DNA from 3 places in the Pseudescherichia vulneris genome. Region 1 is predicted to be linked to each of the others. Evidence: predicted binding sites of a transcription regulator. Region 1 holds the regulator's gene; each other region holds the start of a gene.
The links. Region 1 encodes CRP, which controls carbon source genes, mostly activating them, when cyclic AMP is high. Its sites were predicted from a motif close to ATGTGANNNNNNTCACAT; they were not measured.
Positions count from the first base shown of each region.

Region 2: a site for CRP is predicted at 4,937-4,954, ahead of hpt (hypoxanthine phosphoribosyltransferase). Genes of this name have one in related genera too.
Region 3: a site for CRP is predicted at 4,736-4,753, ahead of cytR (DNA-binding transcriptional regulator CytR). Genes of this name have one in related genera too.

Region 1 covers NZ_LR607338.1:1,242,569-1,249,152, forward strand. The annotation lists gene FN633_RS05110 (hydrolase) at 1-228, shown strand, start outside; gene FN633_RS05115 (YheU family protein) at 229-447, shown strand; gene FN633_RS05120 (phosphoribulokinase) at 501-1,370, shown strand; gene FN633_RS05125 (OsmC family protein) at 1,422-1,826, opposite strand; gene crp (cAMP-activated global transcriptional regulator CRP) at 2,135-2,767, shown strand; gene FN633_RS05135 (YccS/YhfK family putative transporter) at 2,820-4,901, shown strand; gene argD (bifunctional acetylornithine/succinyldiaminopimelate transaminase) at 4,898-6,118, opposite strand; gene pabA (aminodeoxychorismate synthase component 2) at 6,198-6,584, opposite strand, start outside.
Region 2 covers NZ_LR607338.1:3,052,734-3,059,772, reverse strand. The annotation lists gene panC (pantoate--beta-alanine ligase) at 1-48, shown strand, start outside; gene panD (aspartate 1-decarboxylase) at 114-494, shown strand; gene FN633_RS12670 (polysaccharide deacetylase family protein) at 498-1,736, opposite strand; gene FN633_RS12665 (ABC transporter permease) at 1,743-2,513, opposite strand; gene FN633_RS12660 (ABC transporter ATP-binding protein) at 2,510-3,436, opposite strand; gene can (carbonate dehydratase) at 3,544-4,206, shown strand; gene hpt (hypoxanthine phosphoribosyltransferase) at 4,267-4,809, opposite strand; gene FN633_RS12645 (glucose/quinate/shikimate family membrane-bound PQQ-dependent dehydrogenase) at 5,012-7,039, shown strand, end outside.
Region 3 covers NZ_LR607338.1:611,015-618,053, forward strand. The annotation lists gene menA (1,4-dihydroxy-2-naphthoate polyprenyltransferase) at 1-552, opposite strand, end outside; gene hslU (HslU--HslV peptidase ATPase subunit) at 620-1,951, opposite strand; gene hslV (ATP-dependent protease subunit HslV) at 1,961-2,491, opposite strand; gene ftsN (cell division protein FtsN) at 2,581-3,570, opposite strand; gene cytR (DNA-binding transcriptional regulator CytR) at 3,664-4,689, opposite strand; gene priA (primosomal protein N') at 4,847-7,039, opposite strand, start outside.

The sequences.
Region 1 (6,584 bases):
CCGGTCCTGCCGCAGATCCGCAAACCGACGCTGATTATCCATGCCAAAGACGATCCCTTTATGGATCACCACGTCATTCCGGCGGCGGGTCATTTACCCGCTAATATTGAGTATCAGTTGACCGAACATGGCGGCCATGTTGGCTTCGTTGGCGGCACGCTACGCCGCCCTGAGATGTGGCTTGAAAAGCGCATCCCCGACTGGCTGGCACCCTATCTGGAGGCATAGATGATTATTCCCTGGCAAGAGGTTCCACCCGAGACGCTCTACAGCCTGATTGAGAGCTTTGTCTTGCGCGAAGGCACCGATTATGGTGAACATGAGCGTTCGCTTGAGCAAAAGGTTGCCGACGTAAAGCGTCAGTTGGAAACGGGTGAGGCCGTGCTGGTGTGGTCAGAGCTACACGAGACGGTCAATATTATGCCCCGTAAACAGTTTCGCGAATAACGCTGCGTCAGGCGATCCGCCCTCTTCTGCTGTTTATCAGGGAGTCGTTCGCTATGTCAGCCAAACATCCGGTGATTGCTGTGACAGGTTCCAGCGGTGCAGGAACCACCACCACCAGCCTCGCCTTTCGTAAAATTTTTTCTCAGCTCGGGCTGCGCGCCGCCGAGGTGGAGGGCGATAGCTTCCACCGCTATACCCGTCCGGAGATGGATATGGCAATCCGCAAGGCGCGCGATGCCGGGCGGCATATCAGCTACTTTGGCCCGGACGCCAACGATTTTGGCCTGCTGGAGCAGACCTTTATCGAGTATGGTCACAACGGCACCGGGCAGGCGCGCAAGTATCTGCACACCTACGACGAAGCCGTGCCGTGGAACCAGGTTCCGGGCACCTTTACGCCGTGGCAGCCGCTGCCGGAACCTACCGATATTCTGTTTTATGAGGGGTTGCACGGCGGCGTGGTGACGCCCCAGCACGACGTGGCACGCCATGTGGATCTGCTGGTGGGGGTGGTGCCGATTATCAACCTGGAGTGGATCCAGAAGATGATCCGCGACACCAGCGAGCGCGGCCACTCCCGGGAGACGGTGATGGACTCGGTGGTACGCTCAATGGATGACTATATCAACTTCATTACGCCGCAGTTCTCCCGCACCCACATCAACTTCCAGCGCGTCCCCACGGTCGACACCTCAAACCCTTTCGCAGCCAAAAATATTCCCTCGCTGGACGAGAGCTTTGTGGTGATCCACTTCCGCGATCTGGAGGGGATAGATTACCCCTGGCTGCTGGCGATGCTGCAAGGCTCGTTTATCTCCCATATCAATACCCTGGTGGTGCCGGGCGGCAAAATGGGGCTGGCGATGGAGCTGATCATGCTGCCGCTGGTGCAGCGGCTGATGGAAGGCAAGAAGATTGAATAAGGCAATGCGCGTCATGTAGGCCCGGTAAGCGCAGCGCCACCGGGCATAAAATCATCCCTCAATCACTTCGTATGAATGGGTGATGTTAACCGCTTTCTCCAGCATCAGCGCCACGGAGCAGTACTTCTCCGCCGAGAGATCTACCGCGCGGGATACCGCCGCATCCTTCAGTTCTTTGCCGGTAACGATAAAGTGCAGGTTGATGTGGGTGAAGAGACGCGGGGCCTCTTCCCGGCGCTCGGAGGTCAGCTTCACTTCGCAATCGGTCACGCTATGACGGCCTTTCTGCAGGATCGACACCACGTCGATGGCGCTGCATCCGCCTGCCGCCATCAGCACCATCTCCATCGGGCTGGGGGCTTTATCCCCGGAGTTGCCGTCCATTAAAACCTGATGGCCAGAGGCGGATTCGCCGAGGAACGTTAACCCTTCAACCCATTTTACGCGTGCTTGCATTTTCATCACTCCAGAGTGGCAATTTTCCCGACAGATTACGCGCGCCGAGTAAAACGCGCAACGGAAGGCGACATCCATCAAGCTGAAGCGAGACACCAGGAGACACACGGCAAAAGCTATGCTAAAACAGTCGGGATGCTACGGTAATGTATTGACATTATGCAGGTATGCAGAGGACTTCAACCATTACAGGCCGCACGCTTATATTGACGGCCCCCTTCCCAGGATTCGGGAAGCATATGATTGCAACCCCAGCCGCCGGATGCGTCCCGCGACTGGCGCCAGCTTATAACAGAGGATAACCGCGCATGGTGCTTGGCAAACCACAAACAGACCCGACTCTCGAATGGTTCTTGTCTCATTGCCACATTCATAAGTACCCATCGAAGAGCACGCTGATTCACCAGGGTGAAAAAGCGGAAACGTTGTACTACATCGTCAAAGGCTCAGTGGCAGTGCTCATCAAGGACGAAGAAGGGAAAGAGATGATCCTCTCTTACCTGAACCAGGGCGACTTTATCGGTGAACTGGGCCTGTTTGAAGAGGGCCAGGAGCGCAGCGCATGGGTACGGGCGAAAACCGCCTGTGAAGTGGCCGAAATTTCCTATAAAAAATTCCGTCAGCTGATCCAGGTCAACCCGGATATTCTGATGCGTCTTTCGTCGCAGATGGCACGCCGCCTGCAGGTCACTTCTGAGAAAGTGGGTAACCTCGCCTTCCTCGACGTCACCGGCCGCATCGCGCAGACCCTGCTGAACCTGGCTAAACAGCCGGACGCCATGACCCATCCGGACGGGATGCAGATCAAAATCACCCGCCAGGAGATCGGCCAGATCGTCGGCTGCTCCCGTGAAACCGTAGGCCGTATTCTGAAGATGCTGGAAGATCAGAACCTGATCTCCGCGCACGGCAAAACCATCGTCGTCTACGGAACACGTTAAGCTTTAAGAACGGCGTATCGCCTCTGCGGACGCCGTTTTTGCTCTTCTCCTCATGTGGCGCAGGTTAATCTACCACCCCGAAGTTAACTACGCACTGCGGCAAACGCTGGTGCTGTGTCTTCCTGTGGCCATCGGTCTGGCGCTGGGTCATCTTCAGCATGGTCTGCTATTCTCGCTGGTGCCCGCCTGCTGCAACATTGCCGGTCTTGATACGCCGCACAAACGCTTCTTTAAGCGCCTGGTTATCGGCGGCTCGCTGTTTGCTGGCTGTAGCCTGGCGGTGCAGCTGCTGCTGGGGGCCAACGTTGCGCTCCCGCTGATCCTCGCCGGATTGGCAATGCTGCTGGGCGTCACGGCGGAAATCAGTCCTCTACACGCACGTCTGCTGCCCGCTTCGCTTATCGCCGCTATCTTTACCCTCAGCCTGGCGGGCAATATGCCGGTCTGGGAACCGCTGCTCATCTACGCCCTGGGCACGCTCTGGTATGGCGCATTTAACTGGTTCTGGTTTTGGCTGTGGCGCGAGCAGCCCCTGCGCGAATCATTGAGCCTGCTCTACCGCCAGCTCGCCGATTACTGCGAGGCGAAATACAGCCTGCTGACGCAGCACGCCGATCCGGAGAAGGCCCTGCCGCCGCTGCTGGCGCGTCAGCAAAAGGCGGTGGATCTCATCAGCCAGTGCTATCAGCAGCTGCATATGCTCGCCGCCAACCAGCATAACGACTACAAGCGTCTGCTGCGGGCGTTTCAGGTGGCGCTGGATCTGCAGGAGCACATCTCGGTCAGCCTGCACCAGCCGGAAGAGGTGCAGAAGCTGGTGGAGCGCAGCCACGCCGAAGCGGTGATCCGCTGGAATGCGCAGGTGGTCGCTGCCCGGCTTCGGGTGCTGGCAGACGACATTCTGTACCATCGCTACCCGACCCGCTTCACCATGGAGAAGCAGATTGGTGCCCTGGAGAAGATCGCCCGCCAACATCCGCAAAATCCGGTTGGGCAGTTCTGCGCCTGGCACTTTAGCCGCATCGCCCGCGTGCTGCGCACCCAGCGCCCACTCTATACCCGCGACCTGATGGCCGACCAGCAGCGCCGCCAGCCGCTGTGGGAGGCGCTCAAGAGTTATCTGTCGCTGAAATCTCCGGCGCTGCGCAATGCCGCCCGCATCAGCGTCATGTTGAGCATCGCCAGCCTGATGGGCAGTGCCCTGCATCTGCCGAAGCCCTACTGGATCCTAATGACGGTGCTGCTGGTTACGCAGAACGGCTACGGCGCTACTCGGGTACGTATTTTACATCGGGCGGCAGGCACACTGGCAGGGTTAACGGTTGCTGGCGTTGCCCTGCACTTCCATGTTCCGGAGGGGTATACCCTGCTGGGCATGCTATTTATCACGCTAATCAGCTACCTGATCATTCGCAAGAGCTACGGCTGGGCGACGGTAGGATTCACCATTACGGCGGTGTACTCGATTCAAATTCTGACCCTGAGCGGCGAGAATTTTATCGTTGCCCGGCTGATCGATACCCTGATTGGCTGCCTGATCGCCTTCGGCGGGATGGTCTGGCTCTGGCCGCAGTGGCAGAGCGGTCTACTGCGGAAAAACGCCCATGATGCCATTGAGAAGGATCAGGATGCGATTCGCCTGATCCTCAGCGACGATCCGCAGCCGACGCCGCTGGCCTACCAGCGGATACGGGTCAACCAGGCGCACAACGCCCTCTTTAACTCGCTGAATCAGGCGATGCAGGAGCCGGGGTTCAATACCCACTATCTGGAAGACATGAAGCTCTGGGTGACCCATAGCCAGTTTATCGTCGAGCATATTAACGCCCTGACAACGCTGGCTCGGGAGCATGCCATGCTGACGCCGGACCTGACCCAGCGCTATCTGGAGTCATGCGAAATTGCGCTTCAGCGCTGCCAGCAGCGGCTGGACTATGACGGGGCCGGAGCATCCGGGGACGCGAATATTCTTGAAGCGCCGGAGACGCGCACCCACGGCCCAATGAGCCCGATGGAGATGCATCTCCAGCGTATTATCGGGCATCTGAACAGCATGCACACCATCTCATCGGTGGCATGGCGTCAGCGCCCGCATCATGGCATCTGGCTTAATCGCCGGTGGAGTAAAGATTAAGCCCGGACAAGGTTGGCTACCGCCACGGCAAAGCGCTGCATGCCTTCATCAATATCCTGCTCGCTGACCACCAGCGACGGGGCAAAGCGCATCACGTCTGGCCCGGCGTTCAGCACCATCACGCCCTCATCGGCGGCCGCGTAAAGCAGATCGCGGGCGCGCCCCTTGTACTGCGGTTTTAGCTCGGCACCAATCAGCAGGCCCATGCCGCGAATATCGCTGAACACGTCAAACTGCTCGTCGATCTGCTGTAAATGTTTGACGAAGCGCTGTCGCTTCTCGCTAACGCCTTGCAGCACCTCAGTCGAGCTAATAATGTCAAAGGCTGCACCCGCCACCGCGCAGGCCAGCGGGTTGCCGCCGTAGGTCGAACCGTGGGAGCCCACGTGGAAGGCGTTGGCAATCGCCTCGGTGGTCAGCACGGCGCTGATAGGGAAACCGCCACCCAGCGCCTTGGCGCTGGTGAGGATATCCGGCGTTACGCCGTAGTGCATGTAGGCAAAGAGATCGCCGCTGCGCCCCATCCCGCACTGCACTTCATCAAAGACCAGCAGCGCCTGGTGCTGGTCGCACAGCTCGCGCAGGCCCTGTAAGAATTCTGGCGTGGCGGCAGTCACGCCCCCCTCCCCCTGCACCGGCTCAACCACCACCGCACAGGTGTGATCGTCCATCACCGCTTTCACCGCATGAAGATCGTTGAACGGCACGTGGATGATATCGGCGGGTTTCGGTCCGAAGCCGTCGGAGTATTTCGGCTGGCCGCCGACCGAGACGGTAAACAGCGAACGTCCGTGGAAGGCGTTATGGAAGGCGATGATTTTGGTTTTGTACGGACTGTGGCGCGTAGAGGCGTAGTAGCGCGCCAGCTTAAAGGCGGTTTCGTTGGCCTCGGTGCCGGAGTTCATAAACAGCACGCGCTCGGCAAAGGTGACGTCGATAATCTTACGCGCCAGGCGCAGCGCTGGCTCGTTGGTAAAGACATTGCTGGTATGCCACAGGGTTTCGCCCTGGCTCTTCAGCGCCTCCACCAGTGCAGGATGGCAGTGGCCCAGCGCCGTGACGGCAATCCCGCCCGCGAAATCAACATACTCCTTGCCCTGCTGATCCCACACTCGACTGCCTTTGCCCTTCACCGGAATAAACTCCGCCGGTGCATAAACGGGCAGAATTACTTCGTCAAATGTTGCGCGCGTAACTGCGTTCTGTTCAGTTGCCATGTCATGCCCATCCGTTATATGCAGCAATGATTATGAAAATATAATCACAAAATATGCATAAAAAATCAGTGCATGGCAACTAAAAATCGGCCTGGTTAAGAAAGTTTGCCAGCAGCGCGTGCCCCTGCTCGCTCAGGATGCTCTCCGGGTGGAACTGCACGCCCTCTAGATCCCACTCCCGATGACGAATCGCCATAATCTCTTGGGTATCGCTCCAGGCGGTCACCTCGAAACAGTCGGGCAGCGTCGCGGGATCGATTAGCAGCGAGTGGTAGCGGGTGACGGTAAGCGGATTGTTGAGGCCGTGGAACACGCCCTGGCCGCTGTGGGTAATTGGCGAGGTTTTGCCATGCATCACCTTCTGCGCCCGCACGATGGTCGCGCCAAACACCTGAGCAATCGCCTGGTGGCCCAGGCAGACCCCGAGGATCGGCAGCTTACCGGCGTAGTGACGGATGACCTCCAG
Region 2 (7,039 bases), 1.8 Mb from region 1:
CTCATCGACAACGTGACGGTAGAGCTGACCCCGCCGCCAGCGGGTTGATGCTCTGACATTTTACTCCCGGCGGCGCAGGCGGCCGGGCCAACACAAGCACAAAGGTAGACGTTATGATCCGCACTATGCTGCAAGGCAAGCTCCACCGCGTCAAAGTGACTCAGGCAGACCTGCACTATGAAGGCTCCTGCGCTATTGACCAGGATTTCCTTGAGGCGGCTGGTATTCTGGAATACGAAGCCATCGATATTTACAACGTGACCAACGGCAAGCGCTTCTCCACCTATGCGATTGCCGGCGAGCGCGGCTCGAAAATCATCTCGGTCAACGGCGCGGCGGCCCACTGTGCCGACGTGGGCGACATCCTGATCATCGCCACCTACGTGACGATGCCGGACGAGCAGGCCCGCAGCTGGCAGCCGAAGGTGGCCTACTTCGACGGCGACAACGAGATGACCCGCAAAGCGAAAGCAGTGCCGGTTCAGGTTGCCTAATCGCTACGGCTGGTTGCCGACCAGCCGTGCCATCTCATCTAACGAGTCCGTTCTTAAGATATAGAGTCGTTTCAGTAAGAACGGATTATCCCCCGGCTTCACCTTCCCCTTCACCGTTGTCACCGCCATATGAAAACCGGCATCCCGCGCCGCCTCGATTGCTTTCTCGTTATAGCCGCCAAAGGGATACGAGAGATAATCCACGTGCGGATTAAACTGCGACAGCGCCCGGCGCGAGTGGGCAAAATCGAACTCAATGATGTGGTAGCTGCGGCTGAGCAGAATGGGATGACGCGTGGCGTCCACCCGATGCAGAAAGTGGGTATGCGACTGGATATCAAACACGTCCTGAATACCGCGGAGCTCGGAGATGCTCATAAACTGTAACGATGTCGGGTCCCACCGTTGCGGATAGGCTTTAATGCGCGACGAGATAATAAACGACGTCGCCTTAAAGCCGTACTGCTTGAGGATCGGCCAGGCATAGCGGCTGATCGACTTCAGCCCATCGTCAAAGGTAATAACCACTGCGCGGGCCGGAAGGTTGAGCCGGTTCTTCAGGTAGCCCTCCAGCTGATACATCGTCAGGGTGGTATAGCCCCGATCCCGCAGCCAGGTCATCTGGTTGCTGAAGGCGCGAACCGACGTGGTGGTTGAGGTGTGGCGAAAGCGGGTGTTCTCTTCATCGCGCAGAATGTGGTGGTAGGTGAGCACCGGGATGCCGTGATCCTCCTGCGCATCCAGGCTGCTGATATAGGCCAGCCGGTCGCCGATGCGGATCTGGAACCAGGTCTGATTCAACCCATCGCGCAGCTTGCCGACGATGGGGTAGCGCAGGTTCTCTGCCAGCATGCCGAAAGGCGCGCTTCTGACGTTAGGCCCGCTGTAGAGCGGGGTCGCTTTCCAGGTTATCAGGTTCTGATTGCTGAGAGGCTTGTTGAGATCCCCCAGCCGGTCCTGCACCCGTTTTTTACCGCGCACCGGCTCCAGATGGCCTTTGTCGATAAAAGCCCGGCCAAAGCCGAAGCGAAAGGCGCTGTAGTCCCCTTCCCCATTCATCACCGCAATAATCTGCCCCGCCTGCACATAGCCGACGTTGATCACCCGGTCGCCAATCTGCGCCCAGACGGCAGCGGCCTCGGTGGTCTGCATATAGCGAGCCGGGGAGTCCTGCTCCAACAGGCGGGCAGAGGCGGCGCTGCTCCATACCAGGAGCAGCGCCAGAAGTAGACGTATGAACATGGGGGATTAGCTACGCAGGCCACGCCCACGCTGGATCAGATACCAGCACAGCAGGTAGAACGCGACGATAAATACCGCCAGCACGCCGACGGTCATTACCAGCGGCACGTCGCTAATCCCCAGGAAGCCGAAGCGGAAACCGCTGATCATATAGACGATCGGGTTAAGGTGCGACAGCCCCTGCCAGAACGGCGGCAGGAGGGTCAGGGAGTAGAACACTCCGCCGAGATAGGTGAGCGGCGTCAGCACGAAAGTCGGGATCAGGCTGATATCGTCAAAGGTTTTGGCAAATACCGCGTTCAGCAGGCCCGCCAGCGAGAAGAGCACCGCCGTCAGCAGCAGCGTCAGGCCGACAAACAGCCATGAATGCACCTGGAAAGGTACGAAGAAGAGCGACACCGCCGTGACCAGCACACCGACGCACAGCCCGCGCGCCACACCGCCACCGACGTAGCCAGCAATGATCACGTGGGTAGGCACCGGAGCCACCAGCAGCTCCTCAATGTTACGCTGGAACTTGGCGCTGAAGAACGACGAGGCGACGTTGGCGTAGGCGTTGGTGATGACCGCCATCATGATCAGGCCAGGAACGATAAACTGCATGTAGGTGAAGCCATGCATCTCACCAATACGCGACCCGATCAGGTTGCCGAAGATGATGAAATAGAGGGTCATGGTGATCACTGGCGGAACCAGGGTCTGGATCCAGATGCGCATAAAGCGCTGGATCTCTTTGTGCCAGATACTTTTTAGCGCGACCCAGTAGAGCTGCATCATGCGTGGTCTCCTTTTTTATTGTGTACCAGCGTGACAAACAGCTCTTCTAAACGGTTGGCTTTGTTACGCATGCTTAATACCTGAACGCCCTGAGCGCTCAGCTGACTGAAAACGCTGTTGATCCCCTGCTCACGCAGCACCTCGACCTCAAGGGTTGAAGTATCCACCAGCCGGTACTGGTAGCCTTCCAGCGTCGGCAGCGGACTTTTCGCGGCCAGGTCGAGGATAAAGGTCTCCGATTTCAGCTTGGCCAGCAGCGACTTCATGGAGGTGTTCTCCACCAGCTCGCCGTGCTGGATAATGCCGATATTACGGCAGAGCATCTCCGCCTCTTCCAGATAGTGGGTGGTGAGAATAATGGTCGTGCCCTGGGCGTTCAAATCTTTCAGGAAGCCCCACATGGAGCGGCGCAGCTCGATGTCCACCCCGGCGGTTGGCTCGTCGAGGATCAGCAACTTTGGCTCATGCATCAGCGCCCGGGCGATCATCAGTCGACGTTTCATCCCGCCGGAGAGCATCCGCGCCTTTTCGTTACGTTTTTCCCACAGATCGAGCTGCTTCAGGTACTTTTCGCTACGGATCAGTGCTTCCTGGCGCTCAACGCCATAGTAGCCCGCCTGGTTGACGACAATCTGCTGCACCGTCTCAAAGGGGTTAAAGTTAAACTCCTGCGGCACCAGGCCAAGCTGACGTTTGGCGTTTACCACGTCCTTCTGCAGGTCATAGCCAAAGACGCTCACCCGCCCCGAGGTTTTATTTACTAGCGAACTGACGATGCCGATAGTGGTCGATTTACCCGCACCGTTGGGTCCCAGAAGCGCGTAGAAGTCACCCGCTTCTACTTTTAAATCAATGCCGCGCAGCGCCTGCACGCCACCCGGATAGGTTTTTTTAAGCTGCTCAAGCTCCAGTGCAATGGTCATGTCGTTTCGCTTACCTTTTTTCTGACACTCTATGTGTGGTTTAAAATTAAATGGAGTTGACCTATATTAGCTCAACGCATTTACTTGGTTACAGGTCGTTAACCGTCATGAAAGATATAGATACACTCATCAGTAACAATGCACTATGGTCAAAAATGCTGGTGGAAGAGGATCCCGGATTTTTCGAGACCCTGTCAAAAGCCCAGAAACCGCGTTTCCTGTGGATTGGCTGCTCTGACAGCCGCGTTCCCGCCGAGCGTTTGACCGGCCTTGAGCCGGGCGAGCTGTTCGTTCACCGTAACGTCGCCAACCTGGTTATCCACACCGATCTGAACTGCCTGTCGGTGGTGCAGTACGCGGTGGACGTGCTGGAAGTTGAGCACATCATCATCTGCGGCCACTACGGCTGCGGCGGCGTGCAGGCGGCGGTTGAGAACCCTGAGCTGGGGCTGATCAACAACTGGCTGCTGCACATCCGTGACATCTGGCTCAAGCACAACGCGCTGCTGAGCGAAATGCCGGAAGAGCGTCGCCTCGATACCCTGTGCGAGCTGAACGTGATGGAGCAGGTCTATAACCTGGGCCACTCAACGATTATGCAGTCGGCGTGGAAACGCGGGCAGAATGTCACTATCCACGGCTGGGCCTACGGTATTCACGACGGCCTGCTGCGCGATCTCGACGTCACCGCCACCAGCCGCGATACCCTTGAACAGGGCTATCGCAAGGGCGTGTCCAATATCGGCCAGAAGCATATTAACCACAAATAAGCGTGCCCTGGCGGCACGCGTTTGTCAGGCCCGGTAAAGCGTAATCGCTACCGGGCTTTTTTATGCTTGCTCTTCCAGCGGCACCACTTTGCCTACGTAAGGCAGATGACGATAGCGCTGGGCATAGTCGATGCCGTAACCCACGACAAACTCATCCGGGATCGAGAAGCCAACAAACTCTACCGGCACCTCAACTTCCCGGCGCGACGGTTTATCCAGCAGGGTACAGATCGCCAGCGACTTGGGCTCGCGCAGGCTGAGGATCTCACGCACTTTAGAGAGCGTATTTCCCGAGTCGATAATATCTTCGACGATCAGCACGTCTTTGCCGCGAATGTCTTCGTCCAGATCCTTGAGGATTTTTACGTCACGGGTGGTGGACATACCGCTGCCGTAGCTGGAGGCGGTCATGAAATCGACCTCATGCGGCACCTGCACTTCGCGGCACAGATCGGCCATAAACATAAACGAGCCGCGCAGCAGGCCCACCAGCACCATCTCGCTGCCGCTCTCCTGATAGCGTTCGGTGATTTGACGACCCAGTTCACTAATACGCGCTTTGATCTCCGCTTCCGGGATCATCACTTCAACAGTATGTTTCATATGCTAACCGTTTGATTTTTTAACCACTCACTCGATGCGGATAGCGTCTATTCCGGCATCAATTCATTAGCGCGCCAGTATACCAGCAAATGCTTTTATTCGGGCATTGAGTTAAGAAAAGCCAAATTTGTGATGACGGTCACACTTGTTAAATCCTATAATTAATTGCTATCAAAATATTAAACATGAAGAGTCTCTTTCTATGGCAGAAACAAAAGCTCGGACGTCGCGCGTGCTCGTGACGTTAACAGCCCTGTTCGCAGCACTATGCGGGCTATTCCTTCTGATCGGTGGGGTCTGGCTGGTCGCCGTTGGCGGCTCCTGGTACTACCCCGTTGCCGGTCTTATCATGCTCGGCGTCGCCTGGCTGCTGTGGCGCAGCAAGCGTGTAGCGCTCTGGCTCTATGCTGCGCTCCTGCTCGGCACCATGATCTGGGGCGTCTGGGAAGTCGGCTTCGACTTCTGGGCGCTCACCCCGCGCAGCGACATCCTCGTCTTCTTTGGTATCTGGCTGGTGCTGCCGTTTGTCTGGCGTCGCCTGATCGTACCTGCCAACGGTGCGGTCGCCGCTCTGCTGGTGGCGCTGGTGATCGCTGGCGGGATGCTGACCTGGGCAGGCTTTAACGATCCGCAGGAGATTAACGGCACGCTGAGCGCTGATGCGACGCCTGCTGCACCGATCTCTCAGGTCGCAGATGCCGACTGGCCGGCCTATGGTCGTAACCAGGAGGGTCAGCGCTACTCTCCACTGAAGCAGATCAACGCCGACAACGTGCACAAGCTGAAAGAGGCCTGGGTATTCCGTACCGGCGATCTGAAGCTGCCAACCGATCCGGGTGAGATCACCAATGAAGTCACGCCGATTAAGGTTGGCGACACCCTGTTCCTCTGCACCGCGCACCAGCGTCTGTTTGCTCTGGATGCCGCAACCGGTAAAGAGAAGTGGCACTTCGATCCGCAGCTGAACACCAATCCGTCGTTCCAGCACGTGACCTGCCGTGGCGTCTCCTATCATGAGGCGAACGCCAACAATGCCAGCCCGGACGTTGTAGCTAACTGCCCGCGCCGCATCATTCTGCCGGTAAACGATGGTCGTCTGTTCGCCGTCAACGCCGACAACGGCAAGCTGTGCGAATCCTTTGCTAACAAAGGTATTCTGAACCTGCAAACCAACATGCCGGTCACCACCCCAGGCATGTACGAGCCGACCTCACCGCCGATCGTTACCGATAAGGTGATTGTCATTGCCGGTGCGGTAACCGATAACTACTCTACCCGTGAGCCGTCTGGCGTTATTCGCGGCTTCGATATCAATACCGGTGCCCTGCTGTGGGCCTTCGATCCGGGCGCGAAAGATCCGAACGCTATTCCATCGGACGAGCATCACTTTACGCCGAACTCTCCGAACTCCTGGGCACCGGCGGCCTATGATGCCAAGCTGGATCTGGTCTACCTGCCTATGGGCGTCACCACGCCAGACATCTGGGGCGGTAACCGTACGCCGGAGCAGGAGCGTTATGCCAGCTCTATCGTGGCCCTGAACGCCACCACCGGTAAACTGGCGTGGAGCTATCAGACCGTACACCACGATCTGTGGGATATGGATATGCCGTCCCAGCCGACGCTGGCAGATATTACCGTTAAGGGTCAAACCGTACCGGTAATCTATGCCCCGGCGAAAACCGGTAACATCTTCGTGCTGGATCGCCGTAACGGTCAGCTGGTTGTTCCAGCGCCAGAGAAGCCGGTTCCGCAGGGTGCGGCCAAAGGCGACTACGTAACCAAAACCCAGCCGTTCTCTGACCTGAGCTTCCGTCCGAAGAAAGATCTGAGCGGGGCAGACATGTGGGGTGCCACTATGTTTGACCAGCTGGTATGCCGCGTGATCTTCCAGAACCTGCGCTACGAGGGCATCTTCACGCCGCCATCTGAGCAGGGTACGCTGGTGTTCCCGGGTAACCTGGGGATGTTCGAGTGGGGCGGTATCTCTGTCGATCCGCACCGTCAGGTGGCGATTGCCAACCCGATGGCGCTGCCGTTTGTCTCTAAGCTGATGCCGCGTGGTCCGGGTAATCCGATGGAAGAGCCGGAAAATGGCCAAGGTACCGGCTCTGAGTCAGGTATTCAGCCGCAGTACGGCGTGCCGTACGGTGTCACCCTGAACCCGTTCCTGTCACCGATTGGCCTGCCGTGTAAACAGCCTGCCTGGGGTTACATCTCCGCGCTGGAT
Region 3 (7,039 bases), 630 kb from region 1:
TAAGAACATCGCCGCGATCAGGGTATGCGCCTGGAGATAGCCGCTGCCCATCACGCTGAGCCAGCCAAAGAAGAGCAGTACCGAGATATCCCCCAGGCCGAGATAGCCATACGGGCGGCGGCCAATGGTGTAGGTAATAGCGGCGATGATTGACAGCCCGCCCAGCACCAGGAAGCCGATAAAATCCGCTACCGTCTGATACGCCACCAGAACCAGCGTCAGGCCAGAGAGGCAGCTGAGCGCGACGGTAACCAGCAGGGCACGTTTCATCTGTGCCAGACTGATAGCCCCTTTCTGCATCCCCCGCAGCGGCCCGATACGATCCGGCTTGTCGCTGCCCTTTACCGCGTCGCCGTAGTCGTTAGCCAGATTAGAGAGGATCTGCAGCAGCCCGGCGGTGATGAGCGCCAGCACCGCCACCCGCAGGTCAAAATGGCCCTGCCACCAGGCGAGCGCGGTGCCCACCACAATCGCGGCAAACGCAAGGGGAAGGGTCTTCGGACGCAGGCTTTCCAGCCAGGCCTGGGTACGCGTCAGGGTATATTCAGTCATAGGATCCAGCCAATAAAAATGGGGCTATATAGCCCCATTAACAGTAATGAAAACGTGCTGAGCGCGATTATAAGATAAAACGGCTCAAATCTTCATCTGCTACTAGCTCATCCAGGTGCTTGCTCACATAAGCGGCGTCGATTGTGATCGATTCACCGTTCAGATCGCTGGCGTCGTAGGAGATATCCTCCATCAGACGCTCCAGAACCGTATGCAGACGACGCGCACCGATATTTTCGGTGGTCTCGTTCACCTGCCATGCAGCCTGGGCAATGCGCTTGATACCGTCGTCGGTAAAGTCGATGTTGACGCCCTCGGTAGCCATCAGCGCTTTGTACTGTACGGTAACAGAGGCGTTTGGCTCGGTCAGGATACGCTCGAAGTCCTCGGTGGTCAGCGCCTGCAGCTCAACGCGGATTGGCAGACGGCCCTGCAGCTCAGGGATCAGATCCGACGGCTTCGCCACCTGGAACGCACCGGAAGCGATGAACAGGATATGGTCAGTTTTCACCATGCCGTGCTTGGTGGAGACGGTACAGCCCTCTACCAGCGGCAGCAGGTCGCGCTGGACGCCTTCACGGGAGACGTCCGGGCCGGAGGATTCACCGCGCTTACAGATCTTATCGATCTCATCGATAAACACGATACCGTGCTGCTCCACGGCGTCGATGGCGTCCTGCTTCAGCTCTTCCGGGTTCACCAGCTTGGCCGCTTCCTCTTCGATCAGCAGCTTCATGGCGTCTTTGATCTTAATCTTGCGCGGCTTCTGCTTCTGGCCGCCCAGGTTCTGGAACATCGACTGTAGCTGGCTGGTCATCTCTTCCATGCCCGGCGGTGCCATGATCTCCACGCCCATTGGCGCGGCGGCGAGGTTAATCTCTACCTCTTTGTCATCCAGCTGGCCCTCACGCAGTTTTTTGCGGAACGCCTGACGGGCAGCAGAGGGCTCCTGAGCCTGTTCCGCCTGGCCCCAGTTATCTTTCGCCGGGGGGATCAGCACGTCGAGAATGCGCTCTTCCGCCATCTCTTCCGCGCGGTAGCGGTTCTTCTCAATCGACTGCATACGCACCATTTTCACGGCGGCATCGGTCAGATCGCGGATAATTGAGTCGACTTCTTTACCGACATAGCCCACTTCGGTGAATTTAGTCGCTTCTACTTTAATGAAAGGCGCATTGGCCAGCTTCGCCAGGCGGCGAGCAATTTCGGTTTTACCGACGCCGGTTGGGCCGATCATCAGAATGTTTTTCGGTGTCACTTCGTGGCGCAGCTCTTCGTCGAGCTGCATACGACGCCAGCGGTTACGCAGGGCAATAGCAACAGAGCGCTTGGCATTGTCCTGACCGATAATGTGTTTGTTCAGTTCGCTGACAATTTCGCGTGGGGTCATTTCAGACATGGGAGATCCTTACGCTTTAGAGTTTAATTCTTCGATGGTGTGGAAGTGGTTGGTATAGATGCAGATATCTCCTGCAATATCCAACGCCTTCACCGCAATGTCGCGCGCGTTCATGTCGGTGTTTTCTAACATGGCGCGGGCGGCGGCCTGGGCGTACGGGCCGCCGGAGCCGATAGCAATCAGGTCGTTTTCAGGCTGCACAACGTCGCCGTTACCGGTGATAATCAGCGAGGCGTTTTCATCTGCCACCGCCAGCAGCGCTTCGAGCTTGCGCAGCATACGATCGGTACGCCAGTCTTTTGCCAGCTCAACGGCAGCTTTTACCAGGTGGCCCTGGTGCATCTCCAGCTTGCGCTCAAACAGTTCGAACAGCGTGAAGGCATCTGCGGTACCGCCTGCAAAACCGGCGATCACTTTATCGTTATACAGGCGACGCACTTTTTTGACGTTGCCTTTCATTACGGTATTGCCCAGCGTGGCCTGGCCATCACCGGCAATCACGACCTGGCCGTTACGGCGAACACTTACAATTGTTGTCACGAGCAGACCCCTTTGTTGCAATCAGATGAGTCGCCCCGCACGGTGTACGGGGCAGAATGCAATTATAGATGGGGGAGATTTTGGGGGTTTCAACCCCCAGAGGCGAGACGAATGCAGTTTGCGTGACCGCCCAGCTTCAGGCGATTGATGGTGCCATCGACGTTATCTTTGCCTTTAACCGGGCCAATCACCACGCGATTCCAGCCGTTGTTGGTGGTGATGCGTGAGTCAAAGCCTTCGAACGCCAGCTGAGCACGGACGGTCTCCGCCTGCTCTGCGCCTTTAAACGAACCGCACTGTACCATCCAGCGACGCTCATCTTTTTTCTCAGCGGCAGGCTTCGCCGCTTCCGGCTCACGCGTGACCGGGGCAGCCTGCTGCGTTTTCGGCGCGGCAGCAGCGGTATGCGCCGGGGTTTGCAGCAGATCCTGATACGGCTGGCTGTTTGCTGCGGGCTTCGACTGCTGCGTCTGCCGTGGTGCCTGCGCGCTCTGCACCGTGCGGGTCTGCGGCTGCTCCGTTAGGCGCGGCTGGGTTTTTGGCGCAGCGGCGGCCCATTGCTGCTGGGTCTGCTGTTGAGTTTGTTGCTGTTGGAACTGCTGCACCTGACGCTGGCGCTGCAGGGTCTGCTGGCGCTGGGCAGGGGTCTGCTCGTTCCACGGCACTTCGTTAAGCTGGGTAGGCTGCTGACGCATGTCGGCCTGCATCTGCTCTAACAGCTGACGCTGCTCGTTGGTCAACTGATCCGGGTTCATCACCTCACCGCCCGCCGACGGTTCGGTTGGCGCACGTACGCCCGGCTGACGGCTCTCCAGCTCTTTAATATAACGCCAGCGCTCTTCCGGCTTCGGCGGTAGCCCGTTGCCCGTGACCTTCTGGCTCTGCAGGGTCTCGGACTCCTCTTTTTTGTGATGGGTAATAAAGTAAAGGCCACCGAGAAAGGCCACCAGCACGGCGGCTGCAATCGCCACCATAGCAGGCGAGACAGCAGGCGTAGTACGTTGCTTCTTCCTTGAGGTGCTCGTTTTTCGCCGCGAAGGAGCCGATTGGCTGCGGCGTACATAATCTCGTTGGGCCACTATCGTTTCGCTGTATTCATTCGTTTATTGGTCCGTCATGTTACTTAAGCGACGGGGCTTTGACCAGACGCGGAATTCTGAAAGCAGGCGCTGTTACGTAAGTGCCTGTGTCGACCCGCGGACGATCAATTCACACTCCAGCAGGCGCGATCCGCTGCTCACGACCTGGCCATGTAGCTGATCCAACAGCAATAGCATCGCCTCGCGGCCAATCTCAAAGCGCGGCTGGGCGACCGTGGTCAGCGGCGGATCGCTGAATTGGGCCAGTGAAATATTATCGAAACCAATAATAGACAGATCCTGAGGTATTTTCAGTCCTTTGCGTTTCGCACAGGAGAGCGCGCCAAGGGCCATGACGTCGCTGTGGCAGAATACCGCCGTAGGCGGCTTCGGCAGCGCCAGCAGCTGCTCCATAGCACTGCTCCCCGCCTCGTAGGTGAAGTTGCCTCGGGCGATATAGTGCGGGTCAACGGTGATGCCGGAACGGCGCAGCGCCTGGACGTAGCCCTGCAGGCGATAGTGGCACAGCGGCATCTCCTCCGGCCCGGCAATACAGCCAATCCGCTGATGTCCCTGCTCCAGCAGGTAGTTAACCGCATTAAAGGCCGCCGTCAGGTTATCGATGTGCACCGTGGGCAGTTCCAGTTCCGGCGCGAACTCGTTGGCCATCACCATCGGTGGCAGGTTGCGCTGCTCCTCGATGCTGGCGTCAAAGGGCAGGCGCGAGCCGAGCAGCAGCATGCCGTCAATCTGCTTGGTGATGATCAGATCGATAAACGTCTTCTCCTGCTGGTTCTGGTGGGCACAGTCGCCGATCAGCACCAGATAGCCCTGCTCGGCCGCGGTCACTTCAATACCGCGAATGATTTCGCTGAAAAAGGGATCGCAGATGTCCGGCACGATCACCAGCAGCGTGCGCGATTCGTTGCGCTTAATATTGCGGCCCATCGCCTGTGGCAAATAGCCCACCTCCAGCGCCGCCTGCTCAACGCGGTTGCGGGTCGCCTGAGAGACTTTGTCCGGATTCATCAACGCCCTGGAGACGGTTGCCGTAGAAACCTTCGCTTTCTGGGCCACATCTTTCATGGTCGCCGCAGCAACCTCTTTCTTCACCTTCAACTCTTTCTCCTCGCATGTCTGGCATAAGCGCAGACGCATCCCTTATGTGCGACATTACCCACATTTTTAGCAGATCGTTAATCAGTTCGGTTACAGTATTTTCAGGAAAATTGTGATGAAGGTTGAATTTTTCGATCCGACTCGCATCCTGGCCTCGCTAACCCTCAATCGGATCCACGTCCAGCACCCACTTCACCTTGCGCGCCTCTGGCAGGGTATTAATCAGCGCCAACGCGCCGCTGACGATATGCTGCAGGCGAATACGCGAAGGGTGCTGAAGCAGCAGCTGCCAGCGGTAGCGACCGCCGCGCTTTGGCGCGAGCGCAGGCACCGGGCCGAGCAGCCAGAGGTGGCTATCCACCAGCGGGCTGGCCTGCAGCAGATTGCGCAGCTGCTGCAGAAAGAGCGGGGCCTGCTGGTTGTTATGATCCTCAGCGCGGATGATGACGTGGCTGGTCCACGGCGGCAGCTGGAGCGTCTGCCGCTCCGCCAGCGCCTCCTCAGCAAAGGCATCATAGCCTTTATAGAGCAGCGTTTGCAGAAGCGGGTGCTCAGGATGGTGGGTCTGTAAAATCACCTCACCCTGTTTGCCCGCGCGTCCGGCACGGCCTGAAACTTGGGTGTAGAGCTGGGCGAAACGCTCGGCGGCGCGGAAGTCAGCCGAGAACAGCGCCCCGTCAACGTCGAGCAGCGCCACCAGGGTGACGTCTGGGAAGTGATGTCCCTTCGCCAGCATCTGCGTGCCGATCAGAATACGTGCGCCGCCACGATGCACCTCTGCCAGATGCTGCTCCAGCGCCCCCTTGCGGCTGGTGGTGTCGCGATCGATACGCGAGATGGCCACGCCGGGAAAGAGAGGGGTGAGCGCCTGCTCAAGCTGCTCCGTACCCAAACCCACCGGAACCATATGCGTGGAGCCGCAGGAGGGACACTGGCGCGGCACCGGTCGCTGGCTGTCGCAGTGGTGGCAGCGCAGCTGGTGCTGGGCCTGGTGCAGGGTGTAGTAGTGATCGCAGCGCGGGCACTCGGCGATCCACCCGCAGTCGTGGCACAGCAGCGCTGGAGCAAAGCCGCGACGGTTGAGAAACAAGATCACCTGGTTATTGGCCTGCAGGTGCTGGTGCATCCGGCTGATTAATGCTGGGGAGAGACCTGCCTGCAGCTGCTGGCCCTTGAGATCGAGCACGTGCTGGTTAGCCGGTCGCGCATTGCCTGCCCGCCGGGTAAGGCGCAGCATTCGGTACTTCTTCTGCCGTACGTTGTGTAGGGTCTCCAGCGCAGGCGTGGCCGAGCCGAGGATAATCGGGATCTGCTCGCTGTGGGCGCGGTAGACCGCCAGGTCACGAGCATGATAGCGCCACCCCTCCTGCTGCTTATAGGAGCTGTCGTGCTCCTCGTCGATCACAATGACGCCGAGGTTTTTAAACGGGGTAAACAGCGACGAGCGGGTACCGATCACAATCGCCGCCTCGCCGTTCTTGGCTTTCAGCCAGCTGCTCAGGCGCTCGCTGTCGTTCAGTCCCGAGTGCAATACCTCTACCGGGGCGTTAAACCGCTCCCGGAAGCGGGCGATAGTCTGTGGCGTCAGGCCAATCTCCGGCACCATCACCAGCGCCTGCTTGCCCTGGGCAAGAATGTTCTCCAGCACGCTCAGGTAGACCTCGGTCTTCCCGGAGCCGGTCACGCCCGCCAGCAGCCAGGCGGAGAAGGTGTTGGCCTCGCTGTGAATGGCTCCCACTGCCGTCGCCTGCTCGGTGTTGAGCCGCAGACGCTCGCCGCTGACGGCATAGCCTTCGCGCCAGTCACGGGGGGCAGGCGTTTCGCTGTTAAGCTCGCACAGGCCTTTGCTGCGCAGCGCCTGTAGCGCCGCATCGTTAAATTCCAGATCCGCGACCTGATGCCGCCAGACTTTTCCCTGGCGCAGGGCGGAGAGCGCCTGCTGCTGCTTTGGCGAGCGCTTCAGGCTGTTGATATCCACCACCTGGCCCTGCTCTGTCGCGAACCAGTACCAGAGCGGTGCGGCGCTGGCGGGCTTCCCCTGGCGCAGCAGCACGGGCAGGGCGTGAAACAGCACGTCGCCCAGCGGATGATGGTAATACTCCGCCGCCCACAGCAGCAGTCGCCACACCGAAGGGGAGAACACCGGCTCGCTGTCCAGTACCTCCACCACGCTCTTTAGCTCGGTCAGAGGCAGTTCGCTGCTGTCGCTTACCGAGACCACGACGCCCACCCGCTGCTGCTTGCCGAACGGCACGCGCACGCGGCAGCCCGCACGGGCAGACAGATCGGCAGGCAGCAGATAGTCAAAGGTGCGCGGCAGCGGGACGGGCAGGGCAACGTGAGCAACGGG